Regions from separate parts of the Neobacillus sp. 19 genome, predicted to be linked through region 1. Evidence: riboswitches for the same ligand, from Rfam matches in the RefSeq annotation. Region 1 holds a riboswitch; each other region holds the start of a gene.
What was found. Region 1 has a riboswitch for S-adenosylmethionine ahead of ACO1D1_RS07365 (5-methyltetrahydropteroyltriglutamate--homocysteine S-methyltransferase). Riboswitches for the same ligand answer to the same signal wherever they lie in the genome.
Positions count from the first base shown of each region.

Region 2: it holds a riboswitch for S-adenosylmethionine, as region 1 does, so the genes downstream of both, ACO1D1_RS10855 (SDR family NAD(P)-dependent oxidoreductase) here and ACO1D1_RS07365 (5-methyltetrahydropteroyltriglutamate--homocysteine S-methyltransferase) in region 1, are expected to answer to the same signal.
Region 3: it holds a riboswitch for S-adenosylmethionine, as region 1 does, so the genes downstream of both, ACO1D1_RS12670 (YezD family protein) here and ACO1D1_RS07365 (5-methyltetrahydropteroyltriglutamate--homocysteine S-methyltransferase) in region 1, are expected to answer to the same signal.
Region 4: it holds a riboswitch for S-adenosylmethionine, as region 1 does, so the genes downstream of both, metK (methionine adenosyltransferase) here and ACO1D1_RS07365 (5-methyltetrahydropteroyltriglutamate--homocysteine S-methyltransferase) in region 1, are expected to answer to the same signal.

Region 1 is NZ_JBMPZU010000029.1:155,391-160,926, reverse strand. It holds gene ACO1D1_RS07385 (AzlC family ABC transporter permease) at 1-6, opposite strand, end outside; gene ACO1D1_RS07380 (hypothetical protein) at 121-300, shown strand; gene ACO1D1_RS07375 (PLP-dependent aminotransferase family protein) at 410-1,498, shown strand; gene yidA (sugar-phosphatase) at 1,578-2,390, shown strand; gene ACO1D1_RS07365 (5-methyltetrahydropteroyltriglutamate--homocysteine S-methyltransferase) at 2,515-3,639, opposite strand; SAM riboswitch class I at 3,720-3,821, opposite strand; gene ACO1D1_RS07360 (hypothetical protein) at 3,911-4,099, opposite strand; gene ACO1D1_RS07355 (YbjQ family protein) at 4,274-4,594, shown strand; gene ACO1D1_RS07350 (hypothetical protein) at 4,597-4,821, shown strand; gene ACO1D1_RS07345 (GNAT family N-acetyltransferase) at 4,907-5,536, shown strand, end outside.
Region 2 is NZ_JBMPZU010000033.1:31,674-37,209, reverse strand. It holds gene ACO1D1_RS10865 (S-ribosylhomocysteine lyase) at 369-839, opposite strand; gene ACO1D1_RS10860 (Na+/H+ antiporter NhaC family protein) at 904-2,253, opposite strand; gene ACO1D1_RS10855 (SDR family NAD(P)-dependent oxidoreductase) at 2,386-3,150, opposite strand; SAM riboswitch class I at 3,312-3,409, opposite strand; T-box leader at 3,585-3,778, shown strand; gene nhaC (Na+/H+ antiporter NhaC) at 3,832-5,253, shown strand; gene ACO1D1_RS10845 (MBL fold metallo-hydrolase) at 5,250-5,536, shown strand, end outside.
Region 3 is NZ_JBMPZU010000036.1:16,528-22,063, forward strand. It holds gene sat (sulfate adenylyltransferase) at 1-542, opposite strand, end outside; gene ACO1D1_RS12660 (inorganic phosphate transporter) at 740-1,798, opposite strand; gene ACO1D1_RS12665 (phosphoadenylyl-sulfate reductase) at 1,865-2,581, opposite strand; gene ACO1D1_RS12670 (YezD family protein) at 2,747-2,875, opposite strand; SAM riboswitch class I at 2,963-3,064, opposite strand; gene ACO1D1_RS12675 (Fur-regulated basic protein FbpA) at 3,345-3,524, opposite strand; gene ACO1D1_RS12680 (hypothetical protein) at 3,740-4,018, shown strand; gene ACO1D1_RS12685 (AbrB family transcriptional regulator) at 4,191-5,297, shown strand; gene clpP (ATP-dependent Clp endopeptidase proteolytic subunit ClpP) at 5,321-5,536, opposite strand, start outside.
Region 4 is NZ_JBMPZU010000050.1:79,847-85,382, forward strand. It holds gene asnB (asparagine synthase (glutamine-hydrolyzing)) at 1-1,336, opposite strand, end outside; gene metK (methionine adenosyltransferase) at 1,596-2,795, opposite strand; SAM riboswitch class I at 3,072-3,220, opposite strand; partial or broken gene pckA (phosphoenolpyruvate carboxykinase (ATP)) at 3,459-5,046, shown strand; gene ACO1D1_RS15505 (hypothetical protein) at 5,139-5,536, opposite strand, start outside.

The sequences.
Region 1 (5,536 bases):
GTTCATTCTCCCTCACCCACTTTTTCAGAGTAATTTGTATATAAATTAACATTACCATCCTCATTGTATGGCTTCAATGATATAATTGTATGCAATACAATTTTCCGAGGAGGGTGTTATATGCCAGTTAATTCATTTGAAAATTATCCTATGACGTGGAAGCCGGATAAAACACAGCTTGTCCCTCCATTATATCGGTCAATTGCTAGCTTGCTGGAATATGATATTCTCAATGGCTTTCTCGCACCCAATACGAGACTTCCCTCCTCAACGGGAATTAGCAGATTATCTCGATATTAACCTCAGCACTGTTACTAGGGCATTTAAAATATGCGAAGTGAAAGGGTTAATCTATGCTGTTACCGGAAGGGGAACCTTTGTTACTCCCAATATAAAAAATGCTATTTTCATGGCAGACAGTGAAGAGAATAAGAATTATATAGAGATGGGAATCATCAAGCCCCTTGACAGCTCAACCCCATTTGTCGCCAAAGCGATTAAAAGCATTGCCTCCAAAGATTATTTGGAAAATTTATTAGATTACAGACACCCGTTGGGAATGCCTTATCATCGAATGGCAGCTAAAAAGTGGATGCAATGTTTTAACATGGATGTACCTATTGAAAATATTGCGATCACTTCAGGAGGGCAAAATTCGTTTTCGCTGATTCTGATGGCCTTGTTTCATCCAGGAGATAAAATAGCGGTGGATATATATACGTATCCAAATTTTATTGAACTGGCAAAAATGTTGAATATCCAATTAATCCCTATAGAGGGGGATGAGTCAGGCATCAAGCCTGATAGATTAGATGCTGTCTGCAGAACAAATCCATTGCAGGGAATTTATTTGAGTCCTTCCTGCAATAATCCTACTGCTGTCACAATGAATATGAATCGCAGAAAGGAAATAGCAGAGATCATCAATAAACATGGGCTTATCTTAATAGAGGATGATGTATACTCTTTCCTGGCACCAAATGGCTATTTCCCAATTTCCCATTTTGTGCGGGACAGGTTTGTTTATATCCTTAGTATTGCTAAATCACTCAGCTCTGGTATTCGGGTTGCATTTATTGCTTATGCCAATCAGTTTGTTGAAAAAATTACGTATGGAATTTTCAATCTCAACGTAAAAACATCTGCATTAAATGCAGAAATTATAACAGAGTTAATTAATACAGGGGATGCAGAACAAATCATTAAGAAAAAGAGGGAAATGTCACAAGAACGGAACCGGATTTATGAGAAATATTTTCAAATCGATCATTCAAGCGAAAATCCTATTAGTTTTTTTCGCTGGTTACCATTGCATAAGGAATGGCAGCTCAACCAGTTTGAGCATATTGCTTTAACTCGGGGTATCCTTGTATATCATTCACATCGTTTCTTGGTCAAAAAAGCTGAATCTCCCCAATTCGTTCGTATTTCACTAACATCGCCTAAGGACTCCGATGAATTGGAGAAAGGCCTTAGCATCCTAAAAGATTTCTGCTAGAGAGATTGTATTTTGAATTGGTTACAGGTAAGGTAATCTTAATGTGCAAGACTTCACAACAAGATTAGAGGGTGGAAATTTGTATAAATTAGTGGCAATCGATGTAGATGGTACGCTGTTTAATGATCGGAAAGAAATCACGAAGGAAGTAAATGAGGCAATTCAAGCCGCAAAAGGAAACGGTGTAAAGATCGTTATTACTACCGGGAGGCCAATAGTCGGGGCTCAGCCTATTATTGAGGAATTGAAATTAACGGATGAAGATGAATATGTGATTACCTTTAATGGTGCACTTGTGCAAAATACCCATACGAATGAAGTTGTTTCTGAAATTTCCTTATCATATCAAGATTTAAAGGTGCTGTATGGATTGAGTTTACAGCTTGATTCACCGATGCATTTTTTTGATTCGAAAAATGTCTATACACCGAATAAAGACATTAGCCCTTACACTGTTCATGAATCTCATCTCAATCAAATTCCTCTTCATTATCGGACGATTGAGGAAATACCCGAAGATTTTTTGCTCCCAAAGGTTATGTTTATTGATGAACCAGAACGTTTAGATAAAATCATTGATGCTATACCAAATTCCTTCAAGGAAAACTATACGATGGTCAAAAGCACCCCTTTCTTTTTAGAAATCCTTCACCCAAGCGTCAGTAAAGGGAATGCAGTTAAACAACTTGCAGAGAAACTAGGCATTAAACGGGAAGAAGTGATTTGCATCGGTGATGGTGAAAATGATTTAAGTATGGTGGAATATGCAGGCTGCGGCGTAGCAATGGGGAATGCAGTTCCAAGTGTAAAAGCGGCTGCTGAGTTTGAAACATTTTCTAATAATGAAAACGGAGTAGCATATGCCATCGAAAAATTGATATTAAACAAATAATAGAAACTCATATAAGGAGTAATCAATCTGTTAAAGAATAAGCCGAAAATAGACAAGATTTTATTCATCTTTATATATTTCCGGCTTATTTACATGATAGGAATTATAACCTATCTGTTTTTAGTTATTTACCCCAAACACTCTCAGCAATCGTAATCGCGTGTCTGATCTTGTTCCATTGATCCTCTTCGGTTAAATTGTTTCCTTCCTCCGTACTGGCGAATCCGCATTGAGGGCTTAAGGCTAAGTTTCCTAAAGGAATAGATTGACTTGCTTCTTTAATTCTTTCTTTAATCGTTTCTGGATCTTCCAGTTCCGGGAATTTAGATGTGATTAACCCTAGTACAACTGTTTGATCGGCTCGATTAAAGCTTTTTAATGGTTCAAAATCGCCTGAACGCCCGTCATCATATTCCAGGAAGAGTCCATCAACATGTAAATTAGCAAAGATGGCATCAGATATCTGATCGTATCCGCCGCTTGTGATATAGGTTGAACGGAAGTTTCCACGGCAAATATGCATCGTGATGATCATGTCTTCCGGTTTCTTCGAAATGGCTTCATTTAAACAGCGGACTCTTGTATCGATGATATCCGTAACATCCATGTTGAATTTTTCAACGACAGCTTTGATTCGTTCTTCCGAAACAAAATCAATCCACGACGTATCATCGAGTTGTAAATAACGGCACCCTGCATTATAGAATGCTTGAATCGCTTTTTGGTACGCTGCTACTGTATCATGATAGAACTGCTCGCTGTTCCCTTGGTAATATTCATCACCTTGAATTCTTGTAAATAACATATTAGGGCTTGGAATCGAGAACTTAGCCACTTGACTGCCATCGCCATAGCGGTCGACTGCTTGTTTTAAGAATTTGAAGTGTTCTAACATATAATGATCATTGAAGTCTACTTTACCTGTCACTTTAATGGCCTTATTTTTTGTTTTGGCCCCTTGGAAGTTACTAATATATTCCGTTTCAAACTCTTCGACGCCTTCTAAGCCTGCTAGGAAATCCAAGTGCCACCATGCACGTCTAAACTCGCCATCTGTAATCGATTTAAGGCCAACTTCAATTTGTTTTTGGACAAGTTTCTCAATTTCTTGATCCTCTATCGCCTTTAGGGCATCTTTATCGATTTCCCCATTTGCATAAGCCTTTCTTGCTTCTCTGATTGGTTCTGTTCTTAGAAAACTGCCGACATGATCGGCTTTAAATGGAGCTTTCACAGCTGTTTTTGTCATGAAGAATTCCTTCTTTCGTAAAAAATAAAAAACCTCTTCTCATAAAATAAGAAGAGGAAATATTACCGGCATCGGTTCTCTTCTTATCTTTAAGCAAATCGCTTCTGGAATTGGCACAGTACTCACATAAGTCTGCTGCCGAGGTATCCAAGGGCCAGTCCCTCCACCTCTCTTGATAAGAATATTCTAAAATATTTAACTATAAGTTACCTTACACCTGTTCTGCTATTCTGTCAAATAGAATCAAATAGGTGACTGTCATGTAAGGGTTTTATCCATTTTCAATCTTATTTAAATCCTCACCATTGTACATTTCTAATTGGTGCCGCAGATCCGATATGTAACGCATCATTGCCATTCTCACCACAGATGGATAGTATCGATTGTTAAGCTCCTGTTCACATTCCTCTAAATCCATTTTTTTCACCGAGATAATTTTAGTTAACTCTTCCGTGCTCATAGATCATCCCCCTCATTCTCTTAAGCTATATTTATAGCTATAGGATGGCCATTTTTTTCATAGCTTATACAAAATTCAAACTCCGAATTTTTTTCGAAAAACAATGGTATATTTTACTAGTGCCAAGTAAAATGTACATATAGACCATACATTTTAGAAGGAGGGAATTGTAAATTGATCATTGTGACCACGGAAAATATAGCAAATTATAAAATTACTGAAATTAAGGGTCCGGTATTCGGGCTAACGGTTAGAGCACGCGGAATTGGAAAGGATATCGTCGCTTCCCTGAAGGGTCTTGTGGGCGGAGAAATCAATCAATATACAGAAATGCTCGAGGATGCCCGAAAGCAAGCAATGGATCGGATGGTGCGGAATGCTCAGGCGATGGGGGCAAACGCCATTATCATGATGCGTTTTGACTCTGGTGAAATCGGTCAAAATATGAGTGAAATTGTTGCTTATGGCACGGCTGTTACGGCAGAAAAGGAATAGCCATGAAGTGGATTTTTGGCTATTTCGGTATCCAAATTGCTCTCCTCCTTATATTAATCATCGGCTCTTGGTTTATCTGGGACCGCCGCTTTAAAAAAAGACATGGGCAGCAAGTGCCAGAAGGCTTCATTCGTACAAATGAAGTGTCAATTGATCCGACAACAAAGAAAAGATTAGTTGTTTATTTTAACCCGGATACGGGAGAGCGATTTTATAAGGAAGAATAAGAGAAGCCGGAAGAAAGATCACTTCGTACATTCACATCTTTTGCTTAGAATCGGATAAGTGACTATGTGGCCAAGGGGGAAAAGAATGTTAACAGAGGTTCAATTAAATGAAATAAAAACACTTCAGGAGATTTGCGAGCAAGAAGGTGGATTTCACCTGAAGCTGAATTTCGATATGCTGAAAAATCGGGCGGAACATAGTAAGGAAGATTTGTTCCATTATGAAGACAGCAAACTCGTGGGCTTTCTTGGAAGCTATTATTTTGGAAGTAAAGTAGAGCTTTGTGGAATGGTGCATCCGGATTACCGAAGAAGAGGCATTTTTTCTAAACTGCTGGAAGTGGGACTTAAGGAAGTGAACAGCCAAAATTTCAGGACGATTTTGTTAAATGCCCCAACAGATTCCCAAAGTGCAAAGGAATTTTTAAAAACATTACCTTGTTCATTTACCGTTGCGGAATATCAAATGAAGTGGCAGCAAACGGAATTGACGGAGGATCCGGCTGTTACCGTAAGACCGTCTGTTTCAAATGAAGATGCGGAAGCGGAAATTAAGCTCGATGTATTGGGTTTTGGGTTGTATGATAAGGAAGCACGGCAGATGCATCAGGAGATTGTGGAGAATAGCAGTGATCAAAGGTACATTATTGTAGCTAATGAAAAAACAGCTGGTAAAATCCGCATCTCTGAATCGAATGGTGAAGCATGGATTTAT
Region 2 (5,536 bases), on a different contig from region 1:
CCCCTACTTTCTTTAATGAATATAGTTCTTTACCACTAATACCAACCTAAAACCTGTGCAATATAAGTTTTATCACCCCCTAAAAATGAGAAGTTTATTTTTTTAAGGATTAGAAGCTTTATGAAAAGCAAAAGGGCACGGAAAACAAAACCAAGAAATTCTCCGAGAATTCCTAAGCTTTGCTTTCCATGCCCAGTATGAACCAGTCGCATGAAACCCAATATATAACCAGATTATAAAACGTTTACAATAGTAAGTCAATTAACTTTCACATTTTTCAGTTTTTTAAAGGACATATAAATCCTGAATACAATAGGTGTTGCGCCTAGAAAAAATAGAAGGCTTGACGCCTTCCATTTTCCTTTCCTTTATTCTTCTCCAAAAACCTCGTTCCAGTCATTCCGCTTCGCAAGCATTTCTCTTGCCAGCTCTTTTGCCCCTTCAAGGCTATGGCTTGCCGCCCACCCGCATTGCACTTCATTGCAAGCAGGAACTTCTTCAGCTGCCAGTACATCATTTAATGTTTTTTCTAGCACATCCAAAATTTCATCATAGTTATCATGATTAATGACCGTTAAGTAAAAACCTGTTTGGCAGCCCATTGGACTTACATCTACCACATGAGCAGAATAATTACGAATATTTTCAGCCATTAAGTGTTCAAGCGAATGAACTGCCGGCATTTCCATATGCTCTTTGTTTGGCTGCTTAAAACGAAGGTCGTATTTGTGAATGACATCCCCGTTTTGTCCATTTTTAACCCCTGCTAAGCGTACAAACGGTGCTTTTACTTTTGTATGATCTAAATTAAAACTTTCCACGTTCAATTGCTTTACCATAAGATAACACTCCTATACTTTTACATTATTAAATTTGGTTTCAACCCCATCTTGAAAAATATACTCAAGAAGTCTTTTTTTCTAAGGAAGACACGTTATTTGTCCCAGCTGCATTCATTGGCTTGCGATATTTTGGATAACCGATAAGGATGGCAATCACGCCACAAATCCCTAGCAAGACTGGATAAAAGGAATAAGGCATAATGCTGACAGGTGAAATCGAAGCTAATCCCGCAGCAACAAGGAATTGACCGCCATAAGGAACAATCCCTTGCCAGCAGCTAGAAAAAATATCGAGCAAACTTGCCGATTTTCGCGGATCAATCTCATATTCATCTGCAATTTCTTTCGCTAATGGTCCTGCCATGACAATGGAAATCGTATTATTCGCAGTTGCAATGTCAGCTGCACTTACCAATCCGGCGATTCCAAACTCTGCTCCTTTTTTCGATTTAATCCTGCTTGAAATAAAATGCAGGAGGTAATCAATTCCCCCATTATGTTTAATGATTTCAACAACCCCGCCGATCATTAAAGCAACGATCGCTAAGTCTTCCATACTAATCACACCTTGTGCCACGGCCTGTAAAAATTCAGTAAAGCTGTATGACCCGTATGCGATTCCAATAATTCCGGCAAATATCGTTCCACCTATTAACACGATTAAAACATTTACTCCCAATAGTGCTGTCACTAAAACAGCGAGATATGGAAGAACTTTAATCATTTCATATGGGTGATCGCCGCCAACGCTTGCCTGATTGCCTGCAGTGATGACGCCAAGAATAATTGCGGTTAGAATCGCCCCTGGCAACACAATGAAAAAGTTAGTTTTAAATTTATCTTTCATATTCGTATTCTGCGTTCTTACAGCTGCGATGGTCGTATCCGAAATCATCGAGAGGTTATCGCCAAACATCGCACCGCCAATCACAGTCGCCATGGCTAATGCCATCGGAATGCCCGTTTGTTCAGCAATCCCAATCCCAATGGGCGCCAATGCAACAACGGTTCCCATTGATGTTCCCATGGAGGTTGAAATGAAACAGCCAATAATGAAAAGCCCGACCATTAACAAATTCTCTGGTAATAGTGACAATCCAAGATTAACCGTGGATTCAACTGCTCCCATTCCTTTTGCCACTCCAGCGAATGCACCTGCTAAAATAAAGATGATACACATTAGTATAATATTGGGGTGCCCGGCACCTTTACAAAAAATATCAATCTTTTTAGTCAGACTTTCCTTTCTGTTCATCATTAGAGCGATGGCTCCCGCAATAATAATCGCCACACTCAATGGCATTTTGGAAAAATCCTTTGTGATGATTCCTGTGCCAATAAAAAGCAGTACAAAAATCAACAATGGTAATAGGGCAAGGAGACTTCCTTGCTTCTCTTTTTTAGTAGACATGTATTCCTCCACCCCTTTTAGTAGTTATATCAGCGAATTTATGTGATTTATCGGCGAATATTTAATTTTATCGGCGAATTTAGACGTTTTATCAGCGAATCGATAATCGCTGCACTCTCTTAAAAATATGTATCAGTTCATCGTCATGCCGCCCGTTACGTTGATGCCTTGACCTGTCATATAATCTGAGTATTTGGATGCTAAAAAGACGACCACATTGGCAATATCTTGCGGGGTTGCGGTTCTGCCCAGTGGAACCTGGGAAAAATCCTCCTCTTTAATGGCATCTGCATCTACTCCTCTTAATTCACCGCCAATGACTCTTTCATTTCTTTTCATATCCGTCTCAACAATCCCGGGACAAACAGCATTGACATTGATTTGATCTTTCGCTAATTCGATTGCCATTACTTTAGTAAACCCTAGAACAGCATGTTTGGAGGCAACATAACTTCCCATCAGGCGATAGCCATTTTTCCCTGCTTGAGAAGAAATATTAATGATTTTCCCGCCTTGTCCTTGTTTTTTTAAAAAACGTGCCACTGCTTGACTGCATAGGTAGACCCCTTTGGCATTCACGTCCATTACGCGATCCCAATCAGTTTCTTTAATGTCAACGGCGTAATCCATTGAGGAAATTCCGGCATTGTTAACCAAAATATCTAATCGGCCAAAGTACTCAATCACCTTAAGAACCATTTCATCGACTTGTTCGCTTTTTGAAACATCTGTCTGAAGATACAATATCCGATCATTCGAGTGTTCAGAACTAACTTCCCTGTCAATGACAGCTACTTTCGCCTCGCATTCTAAAAGTCCCTCCACAATCGCTTTGCCAATTCCCTGCGCCCCTCCGGTTACAATGGCTACTTTTCCTGATAAATCCATACAATACATCGTTGTAACTCCTCCTTAATCATTTAGTAATCCCATACACTTAGTTGGATTAATTGTTGCAGTAAAAAATACAACTGATCCTAATTGCCGCTTAATGATCAACGATAAAAAACCTCTTCTACTAATAAGAAGAGGTTTTGGCATCACAGGGCTAATTGCTCTTCTTATCTTCAAGCCGTACGCTTCTGGAATTAGCACAGTACAAATGTCTGCTGCTGAGGTATCAAAGGGCCAGTCCCTCCACCTCTCTGGATAAGAAATTAACTATTAAGTTTAAAAACTATTCTTACTCTACAGCTATAATTTGCCAATGTCAAGGTTTGTTTGTGAAATATTTAGAATAGTTGTTATAACGAACCTCTAATAAAAATAGATTGACTTATAATCCCCGTTTCGAATAATATATTCCTATAATCACTTAACTGCATAAAAGCATAAAAGCGTTGAACTATTAAAGTAGCTGATACCATTTTGAAATCAGAAACCTGTTGGTGGCTGCAAAACAGGCAAAGGGTATGGTGAATTACAGATAGGGAGCTGATTTCCGGTTTCGGCCGTTATCTAATCAAGCGAGCAGAATATGAATCTGCTAACTAGGGTGGTACCGCGGAGAGTCTCCGTCCCTTTTTTGGGATGGGGGCTTTTTTTATTTCAAAAATATAATTAAAGGAGAAGGTGTAAATGAAAAAGGAACTTTCAATTGGGATGTCGCTTATCCCTATCATTGCATTGATTGGCGCTGCTGCCTTATCGATTTTTATTTGGAAAGCGGGAATGCATATTCCGTTAATGATCGGTGTTATTGCCGCCGCAGTTGTTTCCATTGCTGCCGGCTGGAGCTGGGATGAAGTCCAAGAGATGATGGTGAAGGGCGTGGCGCGTGCCTTACCCGCCGTTTTTATCTTACTGATTATCGGAATCATTGTCGGAACATGGATTGCGAGCGGGGTGATCCCGACCATGATTTACTATGGACTTTCTATTATTGAACCATCCCTGTTTGTGCCGATTGTGGCACTCGTAACCGGCATTATCTCTATCACATTAGGAAGCTCGTTTACTTCGATTGCGACCATTGGACTTGCTTTTATGGCGATCGGTGAAGGACTTGGCTTTTCTCCGGGGCTTGTTGCAGGAGCGGTGATTTCTGGAGCCTATTTTGGGGATAAATTGTCACCACTATCTGACACTACCAACATTGCACCAGCGATGGCCGAAACCGATTTATTCAGCCATGTGAAGCACATGCTTTGGGATACGATCCCGGCATTTGTTATTTCAATTATTTTATATTGGTTCGTCAGCCAGACCACTGCAACGAATGGCGGCGCCGATACGAATGTGATCGATACGATGAAAACAGGTTTAGACGATGTTTTCGTCATCCATCAGTTATTATTATTGATGCCTGTATTAACGATTATTTTAATGATTAAACGCACACCGGCCATCCCTGCCTTAATGGGAGTCAGTATTTTAGGCGGCTTACTAGCCATTTTTGTCCAGGGAGCAGCCGTAACTTCCATTATTCAAGTCATGACAAACGGATTCCACGTAGAGTCTGGCGTTAAAGCGTTAGATTCCCTGTTAAATCGCGGCGGACTTATGTCCATGCTCGGGACGATTGGATTGTTAATCCTTGCAACTGCTCTTGGGGGCATTCTAGAGGAGACTGGCTCCTTCGAAGTGTTAACGAAAAAGATGATGTCCAAAGTTCATTCGGCTGGAACCTTAATCAGCTCCACTATCCTTTCTACCTTTGTTGTAGCATTTGCCAGCGGGGCGCAATTTTTAGCGATAATTTTACCTGCAAGAACGTTTGTGAAAAACTATAAGGAGATGGGTATTGATACGAAAAACCTTTCTCGATGTGTGGAAGCAGCTGGTACCGTTGGAATTAACCTCGTCCCGTGGGGCGTACCTGCCGTATTTGCTGCAGGAATCCTCGGTGTCAGCCCTGGTGAATTTATTCCATTTGCTTTCTTTGCCTTCCTTGTCCCGCTCATGAATATATTATTCGGTTTTACCGGCTGGACGATTACAAAAAAGAACTATAGTCATGAAACCAATAATAAGGATGACAAAGGAAGTGTTGCAATATGAGTGAGGTCATTTTAAGTGTATTAGGAACGGCTCAAGATGCCGGCCTGCCCCACCCAAATTGTTTTTGTAAAAATTGTACACAGGCCATTAGCAATCCGCAGTTTAGGCGCCTCGCCGCGTCATTGGCAATTATCGAGCCAGACGCAGAGACGTGGCATTTGATTGATGCAACACCTGATTTGAAAGAACAATTGGCTAGGCTGCAAATGAAGTACAACCTGCAAGGGAAGCTGATGGATGGCATCTTTTTAACACATGCCCATTTGGGTCATTACCCCGGCTT
Region 3 (5,536 bases), on a different contig from region 1:
CATCCTTTTTCTTCAAACAAGGCCCGCGTTTCTTTCGGCTCAAGCCATACATCGCTGAATACACCTTTTTCCGGTTTTTTAACAAGTGTTACTTCACCGGCAACATAGACAGGACCTCTTTCATAAAGGCGTTTAACTCCTGGATGAGCAAGCTCCGGCGTTTTGTATACTTCAATGGCTTCTTTATCTAAGTCTGGTTCGAACCATTCAGAAACCTTAATGACTCCATAAACCTCTTTTTCAAAAACTAACTTGACTTCTTCGCCCACGGTAAGGGTCGCCGCTGTTTGATAAGATACCGGAAGTGTCACCGGAATGGACCAAATCGTGTTGTCCGCTAAACGCATATTGGCGACCACAGATTCGTAATCGGCTTTTCCTAGAAATCCCGTTAGCGGGCTGAACAAGCCAACCCCAATTAGTTCAAGATCACTTAAAGCGATAGCATCAATTTCGAGCTCTTTTTCAATATGGGCTACCTCATAATTTGGATTGTAGGCTTGAATTAATTTTCCTCCATGAGGTTTTGGTAAAAATGACATTTTTTCAAATCCTTTCAATAGTAGGTGTATTTAAATTTGATTTTACTGTCGGATGAGTTGTGGATACTGTCGGATGAGCAATATTTACTGTCGCATAAGCTTTGTTAACTATCGTATAAGCCCTATTTACTGTCGCATAACCCATGTTTACTGTCATTTAGCTGTTTTTCTGGCTGAAATCCGCGCCTTACACGCCCTTAATCCTTCACTACCTCCTGGTGCACTGTTATCGCAGGTTTTTGCCGCTTCATCAACGACAACACCCCTACTACGGAAATCAGCACCCCTGCCATGGCGATGATTGGGTAAAAATTATGTTCAATGATCAATTGAATGAGGGTGTATGACAGCACCATCGACAACACAGGTGATACAATCCAGACAGTGAGCAGCTGGACGACAATGTCTTTTTTCAAAACCGACTTGCCCTGCTTCGCAAAGCCCATTCCAATAATCGATGAGGTGGTGATTTGTGTCAGTGGAACTGGGATTCCGAATACCGATGCCACGGTGACAATCGTTGCTCCTGTTCCAGAGATGACGCATCCCTCTTCCAGCCTCAAGGTCGTTATTTTTTTCCCATTTGTTTCAAGGACGCGCTGCCCTAGCAGTAAGGCCCCGCCTGCCACGAATAAACCGCCCCAAAATATGCCATCCCCGGTAGAGAGAATGTTCGCGCCGACAAGCGGGCCTACCGCATTGGCTACATTGTTCATACCGGCTGAAAATGCCTCAAACAGCCCCATAAAGACCACTAACAAAGACAGAAACGGAACAGCTTTCGGGGTCGCCATCCATTTTTTATTTTTCAAAAAATAGGAGGCAGCAACAGCGATGACAAATGCAACAAACGGTGTTAATAGCCAAAATAGCATGATCCAGACCAGCTTACCGACAAATACCGACTGGTATACTATCCCGGCACCGACAACGGAACCCACTGCCACCTCACTCGTTGAAAGCGGAATCCCAAAGATGTTAGCCAAAAACAAGGATAGCGCAGCCGATGCTAAGACAATGAGTGCAACCGGGACGGTAAAGGTGTGACTCGGGACAATCCCGCTGCCGATGGTTTTCACCACTTCACCGCCGCCAAGCCAGGCGCCAAGAAATACGGCGATGCTGCATAATAGCAAGGCCAGACGTTTTTTCACAACACCTGATCCGTAGGCGATTCCCATCGAGGCCGCCGCACCACTTGCACCAATATTTATCGCAAAAAAGAATCCAATTGTTATCGCAATGATTGTGAGCAAAAGAAATGCCTCCTTTATCCCACTAGTGGGGACATGTGACCGTTTGATTACTATTGCGGGGCCGCCTTAGCGAGTGTGCAGCCCACACTCCGTCTTGCCGCTTCCCGCCCAGCGGCCCGCACGCGAGTCGCCATCCGCCGCTGCCGGCTGGGTACATGGAAAACAGCCGATGCTCGGGTATTGATGGTCGTGCAGTGTGTTGTATGGGAGATCTTTATCCTTGATGTAGCCCCAAACATCATCCCAAGTCCAATGAATCAATGGACAGATTTTGATATTCTCGAATTTTTCATCCTTATTAAGGAATTGGGTATTCGCCCTTGTCGGTGATTGTTCCCTGCGCAATCCAGAAATCCATGCTTGTTTAGCGGTCAGGGTCTCCCTAAGAGGAATGACCTTGCGGATTTGGCAGCATTGGTTCGGATCCCGTTTCCATAATGCCGATCCGTGTTGTGCCGCTTGTTCATCCAGACTAAGTTTTGGCTGTTTGCGTTCAATCCGCAGATTGGAAAAACGAGCTTCAATTTTGTCGATGACCTCATACGTCTCGGGAAAATGTAACCCTGTATCTAGAAATACGATATGGGCATCTGGCTTGATCTGCTGGATTAGATCAATTAATACAATCGCTTCAGCCCCGAAACTTGATGCGTAAACAATCTCTTCGTCGGTATATGAACCATAAGCCCATTCCAAAACGGACCTCGCACCTTTTGTTTCGTCCTCTACCAGGAATTCTTCTGATATCTGTTTCCAATTTTGGTACGTTATTGCAGTTGTCATCCCTAATGGCCTCCTCTTTTAATAAATATGAAAGTATGAATCTTCAACTTTGAGAATTGGCCAGCTCCAGCGCCCTAGCGGCTAGTGTCCTTCCACTTTTCTTTCAACAAAAAAAGGCAGTCTTCCACTTCGTAAAAAAGTGAAGACCGCCTCTAGTTTGTCTAGTCAGCGTTTTTTATTTGGTTGAAGACGAACCTTTTCATTTTTCTCCAGTTGCACTATCTTGCCATCCTGGACCACAAGCGTGATGGATCCAAATTTTAATGTCTCCAGCATTTTTTCTAGATGTGCAATGAGTTCTGCCTTTTCTTCAGTGTTCAGTTAGATTCGCCTCCTTTTAGAAATTTCTCTCCTATCGAGAAAGGCGTCATATCCTAAAACACCTTATCTCTCAAAATGAACGTCATTTTGCTGGAGTTAGCACCTTGCATTGCAGGTTGCCGGGCTTCATCGGACCAGTCCCTTAGCCACTCTTGATAAGAATTTAGTATTTGATGGAATTAATCCTACCATACCAATAGGTTTTGTGTAAATAATAAAATGCAAAATTTAAAAAATTAATATTTGCACCCATTAAAAGCGGGACTTTGTATGTCAAAATTACCTCCCTCCGCATATATTTCTAGGAAAAATAGCACAGAAAAAAAGCAGCCTAGTGACTGCTCTTCTCCTAACATCTTCAATTTTAAGTAATGATGGTTCCTTTAAGTATGTTTATTTAAGTATGTTTATTTTTTTGACTCAATTTATTTAGAAAGGAATCTTAATTGGGATCGGCAGTGACCAATTGTTTGTCAAGGTCCTTATACTCTTCTTCTAAATCGCTTAAAGTCCATTCATAAAGGTGCTTGTTATTGATTTTATAAATGCCTAATTTAATGAGTTCATCAATTAGAAGATGTCTTTTTAGCTGAACTTCATTCTGCGGTGATTGATTCATCATGATAACCCCTCCACTCTTTAGACTTAAAGGCATTATAAAACAGGGTATACCCTATTATTTGTCGAAATATCATTTAATTACATTTATTTAATGGAATTGTTATCATTTTTTAATGAACGTTAAACAGACATACCTTTTTTCCTGAAAAAATTTATAAAAACATGAAGCCAATTTTCCTTAGTTGCATTTACTGTAATGTGAAGGAGATGATGACGATGACAGAATTAAATTTTCATCAAATTGCCCATGAGTTGTTAAAGAAAGAGGTAGAAATTGTTACGCTCCAAGGTACATTTACCGGCAGGCTGCTTGAAGTTGGCAGAGATGTTCTGGTTTTGGAAAGCAGAGGCAGAATGCGCCAAAGGCTTTTGGCTGTAAGAATTGATGTGATTGTGGCGATTTTCCGCGTAGAACAGATGCCAAGGGGTCCATTTGGATTTACTCCTGAGGAATTTGACCAGGAACATGATCAGCATGAAAGCAGCGATCATTAAGCAGAAAATGCAATGAATATCCTATGAATTTGATCTTTCAATAAAGAGCAGTCATTTTCTTGGCTGCTCTTTTTGTGTTTAAATCCTTCTATTTATGCCTGTCCACATGGTAAAATAATGGAATGAAATCGCGTCACGCGTTTAAAAACTTTTATAGACAGAAGGGTTTTACTTGATAAATTTATCGATGAAACGTGACAGTAAAGGGCTTCGCTTTACCATAACGGCATTGACCGCCCTTATTGGCGGGCTTATATTCTCAGTACTTCATACACCGATACCATGGCTGCTCGGGCCGATGACAGCCGTGTTAATTGGAGCCAGATTTAGCAAAATTCAATATTATTGGCCAGTTTCCATCCGCGATACTGGATTAATCATTGTTGGCTATTCAATTGGTTTGTCCTTTACGAAAGAGGCGCTGCAGCAAATTATTGAGAAGCTGCCATCTATGCTAATCATGACAGTGTTACTCGTTTGTTTTTGTGCCGGCATTGCCTTTGTGGTTTCGAAACTTACTGGAGTGGATTATCCAACAGTGCTTACCGGCAGTATCCCCGGCGGGCTTTCGCAAATGATTATATTTGCAGAAGAAATGAAAGGAATCGACATTACCACAGTGACCTTTTTGCAAGTGGCCCGATTGATGATGATTATTTTCTTCGTTCCGTTTCTCGTTTTCGGACCGTTGTTTAACCATTCACCTATTCAAAATGCTTCAAATCTGGCTGACAAGGCGGCGCAATACTATGCTCCACTTTTTCCAAATATCCTATTGTTTGCATTCATTTGTGTATTTTGCGCATTTCTTGCCAAAAAATTAAGATTACCAACTCCGTTTATGTTAGGTCCAATCGCTGGAACGGCGATCGCTGTTATTTTCGGGCTTTATGGTCCGGCCCTATCACAGCCTATCTTAGACGTTTCTCAATTCATGATTGGCGGTTACATCGGGTTATTATTGAAGCCGGAAAAACTGGAAAACAAGGCCAAAATCATTTCCCTTGCGCTACTGAGCGGTTTGTTCATGATCGCAGGTTCTGTCGGTTTAGGATTGATGCTTGTTCGTTTTTATCCCATGACACCCTCCACTAGTTTATTAAGCCTGGCGCCTGGCGGAATGGATCAGATGGCGATCCTTGCCCACGAAGTCCACGCCGATTTATCGATGGTGACTGGGTTCCAAATATTCCGGCTCTTCTTTATCTATTTTGCCGTCCCTCCATTGCTGCGGTTGTTTTTTAAGATTGGCAAAAACAAAACGAGGAAGGCAGCTTGAGACTGCCTTCCTCGTTTTGTGATTTAGATTTTGGGATGAAGTATTTCATCGATGATTCCGTATGATTTTGCTTCCTCCGCACTCATAAAGAAGTCCCGCTCGGTATCATTTGCTACCTTTTCCACCGGCTGTCCGGTCCGTTCGGAAATGATTTGATTAATGTGTTCTTTTAACTTTAAAATCCGCCGTGCGGAAATTTCAATCTCCGTTGCCTGCCCTCTTGCACCGCCCAATGGCTG
Region 4 (5,536 bases), on a different contig from region 1:
ATCCTTCATGATAAACATTTAATAGATCCCGCTTCTCTTCTTCGGTGAACATTTTCGCATTCCCGATATAACGCTCTTCCATTGGAGTGACACCGCGTTCAATAAAACTTTTGCCTTTCATTCCTTCAGGCATCATATTCGCAATCCCTTTTAACAACACTTTCCCAACTCTTGGGATTTTATTAAATACCTCAAGTGATTGCGGTTCACGATAAATATTATAGCCACCGAATAGCTCATCGGCCCCTTCTCCCGATAGAACGACGGTTACATGTTTACGGGCTTCGCGGGCAACGAAATAAAGCGGCACGCAAGCAGGGTCGGCAAGCGGGTCATCCATATGCCACATGATTTTTGGAACCTCGTTCATGTATTCTTCTGGTGTGATGACATAGCTGATATTTTCCAATCCAAGTTTTTCAGCCGTTTCTTTAGCGACATCGATTTCACTAAAGCCATTATGCTCAAAGCCGACAGAGAACGTTTTAATTGCCGGGTGAAATTGTTTGGCAATAGACGCAATAATCGAAGAGTCAATTCCTCCAGAAAGGAACGATCCAACCGGAACATCGCTGCGCATATGCTTTTCAACTGAATCAAATAGAATCTCACGAATTTCTTTAATATAATCATCCTCAGATTTCAGTACCGGCTTAAATTGTGCCTTCCAATACCTGTTGATTTCCATAGAGGAGCCAATTTTTTTTGTAAAATAATGACCAGGCTCTAGCTTTTGAATTCCCTCTGACAATGTATATGGCTCAGGAACGAATTGATAGGTCAAATAATGCTGCAACGAATCATAATTGAGCACATCATTTTCTAACGCAAGCAGAATACTTTTTTTCTCAGATGCAAAGAATGTTCTTTCTTCATCTTCCAAAAAGAAGAATGGTTTGATACCAAAGGGATCACGTGCCCCGTAAAGCGTCTGTTCTTGTTTATCCCAAATGACAAAAGCAAACATCCCACGCAGTTTTTCTACCGCTTTTTCCTTTAAATGGCTATAAAGAGCGATGATGACTTCTGTATCGGAGCTCGTAGCAAAAGATAAGCCCTCTTTAAGAAGTTCTTCACGAAGCTCTACATAGTTATAAATCTCACCATTAAAAATAATCCAATAGCGCTCATTCTCGTACGTAAGCGGCTGGTGTCCGCTTTCAATATCAATAATACTCAAGCGGCGGAACCCAAATTGGATGTGGTCATCATAATAAAAACCGTCATCATCCGGCCCGCGATGCGTAATGATATCATTCATATTTTTAAATTGTTGTTTTTGTTCTTCAGTATAGTTTTGTGTTTTGTCGTGTACACAACCGATAAAACCACACATTATGTACCTCACCTACTCCATTTAAAAATAAAACCTCTCTAATACTACCACTTTTTTTTAAAAAAAGGCACTGTGAACATTAGGAAATTTAGTCTATCTTCATTTTTCACTTCTTTTGTCCTACCTAAACATTTTATTCTATACGTCAGGATTACTATACAGAATATAGACGAAAAATAAAAATGGGAGTTACATATAAAATGCAACTCCCACCTCTATTTTTTCATGCTCAAGCATCTAGGATACTTTGCTTTTCTAATTAGATATTTGCTTGGCTGCGTAAAGCATCTGCTTTATCCGTGCGCTCCCAAGAAAGGTCAACATCTGTACGTCCAAAGTGGCCGTATGCGGCTGTTTGCTTGTAGATTGGGCGGCGAAGGTCGAGCATCTTAATGATTCCTGCTGGGCGAAGGTCAAAGTTGTTGCTTACAAGATCAACTAATATTTCTTCGCTTACTTTACCTGTACCAAATGTGTCGACAGAAATAGAAACAGGTCTTGCTACACCGATTGCATATGCAAGCTGTACTTCACATTTTTCAGCAAGTCCTGCCGCCACGATATTTTTGGCTACATAACGAGCTGCATAGGCCGCTGAACGGTCCACTTTAGTAGGATCCTTACCGGAGAAAGCACCGCCGCCATGACGAGCATAGCCGCCGTACGTATCAACGATGATTTTACGTCCAGTTAAACCGGCATCCCCTTGTGGTCCGCCAATTACAAAACGGCCTGTTGGATTTATGAAGTATTTTGTATTTTCATCAATTAGTTCTTGTGGAACAACTGGATTGATCACATATTCCTTCAGATTACGTTGAATTTGTTCTAACGTTACCTCTGGATTATGCTGAGTTGATATAACAATCGTATCAATGCGAACAGGCTTGTCATTTTCATCATACTCAACAGTTACTTGCGTTTTTCCATCTGGACGAAGGTATTCAAGAACTTTATCTTTACGTACTTCTGTTAATTTGCGAGCAAGCTTGTGTGCAAGTGATATTGGAAGAGGCATTAGTTCTTTTGTTTCATTACAAGCAAAACCAAACATTAACCCTTGGTCTCCTGCTCCAATTGCTTCGATTTCTTCATCGGACATTTGACCTTCACGTGCTTCAAGTGCCTGATCGACACCCATCGCAATATCAGGGCTCTGTTCACCAATCGATGTTAAAACAGCACAAGTTTCAGAATCAAAACCATATTTAGCACGATCATAACCAATACCTTTAACCGTTTCACGAACAATCTTTGGAATATCCACGTAAGTAGAAGTAGTAATTTCACCTGCAACTAGAACCAATCCGGTTGTTACTGATGTTTCAGCGGCAACACGGGCATTGGCATCCTTTGCTAAAATAGCATCTAAAATGGAATCAGAAATTTGGTCACAAATCTTATCAGGATGACCTTCAGTTACTGATTCAGAAGTGAACAATCGACGTTTTGTTGACATCTGAATTCCTCCTTAGTATTGAAATAAAGTGAGGTTAGCTGTGTGGGATAAAAGCATATCTTGCCGTTTAACCTCGGGTTGATACGGAACTCATTCCCTTAGTAGTATGAAATAAACATGGGGTTTTTATTATAAAACAACAGATTGGACGCAGCCCCATAGAAATTCTAACGATGGAATAAAAAGCAGCGATAATGGAGCACGTAAAAAATCTGCAAATAAAAAACCTTTCCATCGTGAGGAAAGGTTGATAGCAAAAGTTTTGCGTGCCTTTCACTCTTATCGTTCAAGGTCAAGCCTTGCTTCAGGTTTAGCACCTTTGCCCGAAAATTAGACTGATAAGAGAATTCTTTGATCACATCTATATTCGTTTGCAGGTTGCTGGGTTTCATTGGGCCTGTCCCTCCACCAGCTCGGGATAAGAGAGTATCCGTTCAAGGGTAAATCATAACCTACTCTGTCAAACGATGTCAATGGGTTTATTGAAAACTTTTCTGCTATTTTCTTTTCTTCCTATATATTGTGTTCATGACTTTTTTATGATTCTATGAATAAAGTATTTTATGCGGATTTTTTATTAAATAGCATAGATTATTGGAGTTAATGTGTTATACTATTTACCATAATCATTCTAAAAATAAGGATAAAGGAAGGTTTCAGTGAATGAATTCTGTTCATATTCCAAATGAATTAAAACAATTGTTACAAGAAAGTCATGCCCAAATTCAATTGTCCGTTCCTCAATTAGTTGAAAAAATCCTTACTCGTAATGAAGGGACTTTAACCTCAACTGGAGCTGTTCGAGTCTCTACAGGCAAATACACTGGGCGGTCACCGAAGGATAAATTTATTGTTTTGGAAGAGTCTTCGAAGGATAAAATCGAATGGGGACCAACAAATCAGCCTATTTCTGAAAAGGTATTCACAAACCTGTATCAGAAGGTACTTGAGTACTTAAAACAGCAAGATGAAATTTTTGTATTTAAAGGCTTTGCCGGTGCGGATAAAAGATCCCGCTTACCTATTCAAGTTATAAATGAATATGCATGGCATAATTTATTCGCGCATCAGTTATTCATTCGTCCCTCTGAAGATGAATTATTGGAACATGATGCCGGTTTCACAGTTATTTCTGCACCAAATTTTAAAGCGAATCCAGTTGTTGATGGTACAAACTCAGAAACCTTTATTATTATATCCTTTGAACAAAGAGTTGTCTTAATTGGGGGCACAGAATATGCCGGGGAAATGAAAAAGTCTATTTTTTCGGTCATGAATTATTTGCTGCCTGAAAATAATATTTTTTCAATGCATTGTTCGGCAAATGTTGGTCAGGAAGGGGATGTAGCCTTATTCTTCGGTTTATCCGGAACAGGAAAAACCACCTTATCGGCTGACCCTAATCGCAAACTGATTGGCGATGATGAGCATGGCTGGTCTTCCAACGGTGTCTTTAATGTGGAGGGCGGCTGCTATGCCAAATGTATAAATCTTTCGCGGGAAAAAGAGCCGCAAATATTTGACGCCATTCGATTTGGTACAGTTCTTGAAAACGTTGTCATGAATCAAGAATCAAGAATCCCTGATTATGATGATGGAACATTAACCGAAAATACACGGGCAGCCTACCCAATCCAAGCCATCGATAATATTGTTCAGCCTAGCATTGCCGGTCATCCAAATACAATCGTCTTTTTAACAGCAGATGCATTCGGGGTATTGCCGCCAATTGCAAAATTAACAAAAGAACAAGCAATGTATCATTTCTTAAGCGGATATACGTCAAAGCTTGCCGGAACAGAGCGAGGAGTCACGTCACCTGAAGCCACCTTCTCTACCTGCTTCGGTGCGCCATTCCTGCCGCTTCCGGCTACACGTTATGCAGAAATGCTCGGTGAAAAAATTCTTGAACATAGCGCAAATGTCTTTCTAGTCAATACAGGCTGGACCGGCGGCGAGTATGGAGTCGGCAGCCGAATCGAAGCTTTCCTACACAAGAGCAATGGTTCAGGCCGCTTTGGAAGGCGAATTGAATCATGTTGAAACCGTTAAAGATGAAATTTTCGGTTTAAATATTCCGCTTCACATTGCCGGTGTCCCAGATGAAGTGTTGCAGCCGAATAAAACATGGGCTGACCGTGCTGCATATGAGGCAAAAGCTAAAGAACTTGCCGGGAAATTCCGCGAGAACTTTAAGAAGTTTACCAATGTTGCGGAGGAAATTGAAGAAAAAGGCGGCCCTCTCGCCTAATATGAAAAGCGAAAGCATCCTGGTCAGCGGAGCGAAAGACATTAGCCGCTAGGGTGCTGGAGCCGGACAATTCTCTAAGTAGAAAGCCCATATCAATTGGATATGGGCTTTCTTACTTCTACCGTCTGCGACTGTTGTAAAACAGTGAAACGATATTTGCCGCTCTTTTTCAGTTGAAAATCTCCCTTGTACGTTGAAATATTTTTACCATCTGTCTTTGTATAGTCTGTTTTATCTTTAAATGTAAAGGTGGATGTCTCCCCTGTCTCCAGGCTGAATATCTCTAATTCTATCTCCTGAGGAAGGTCATCTCCCTCTATCTCAATATCGGTTTCCTCATAAAAACCAGCATATAAATCTTCTTGCGATATCATTAATGTGGAATTCCCAATTGTAATATAGGGCTCCTTCACATATATAGTAAATTCACCTGCATTTTTCTTTTCCCCTTTAGTGTTGTATAAAGTAAATTCCAAGTTCCAGAATCCTG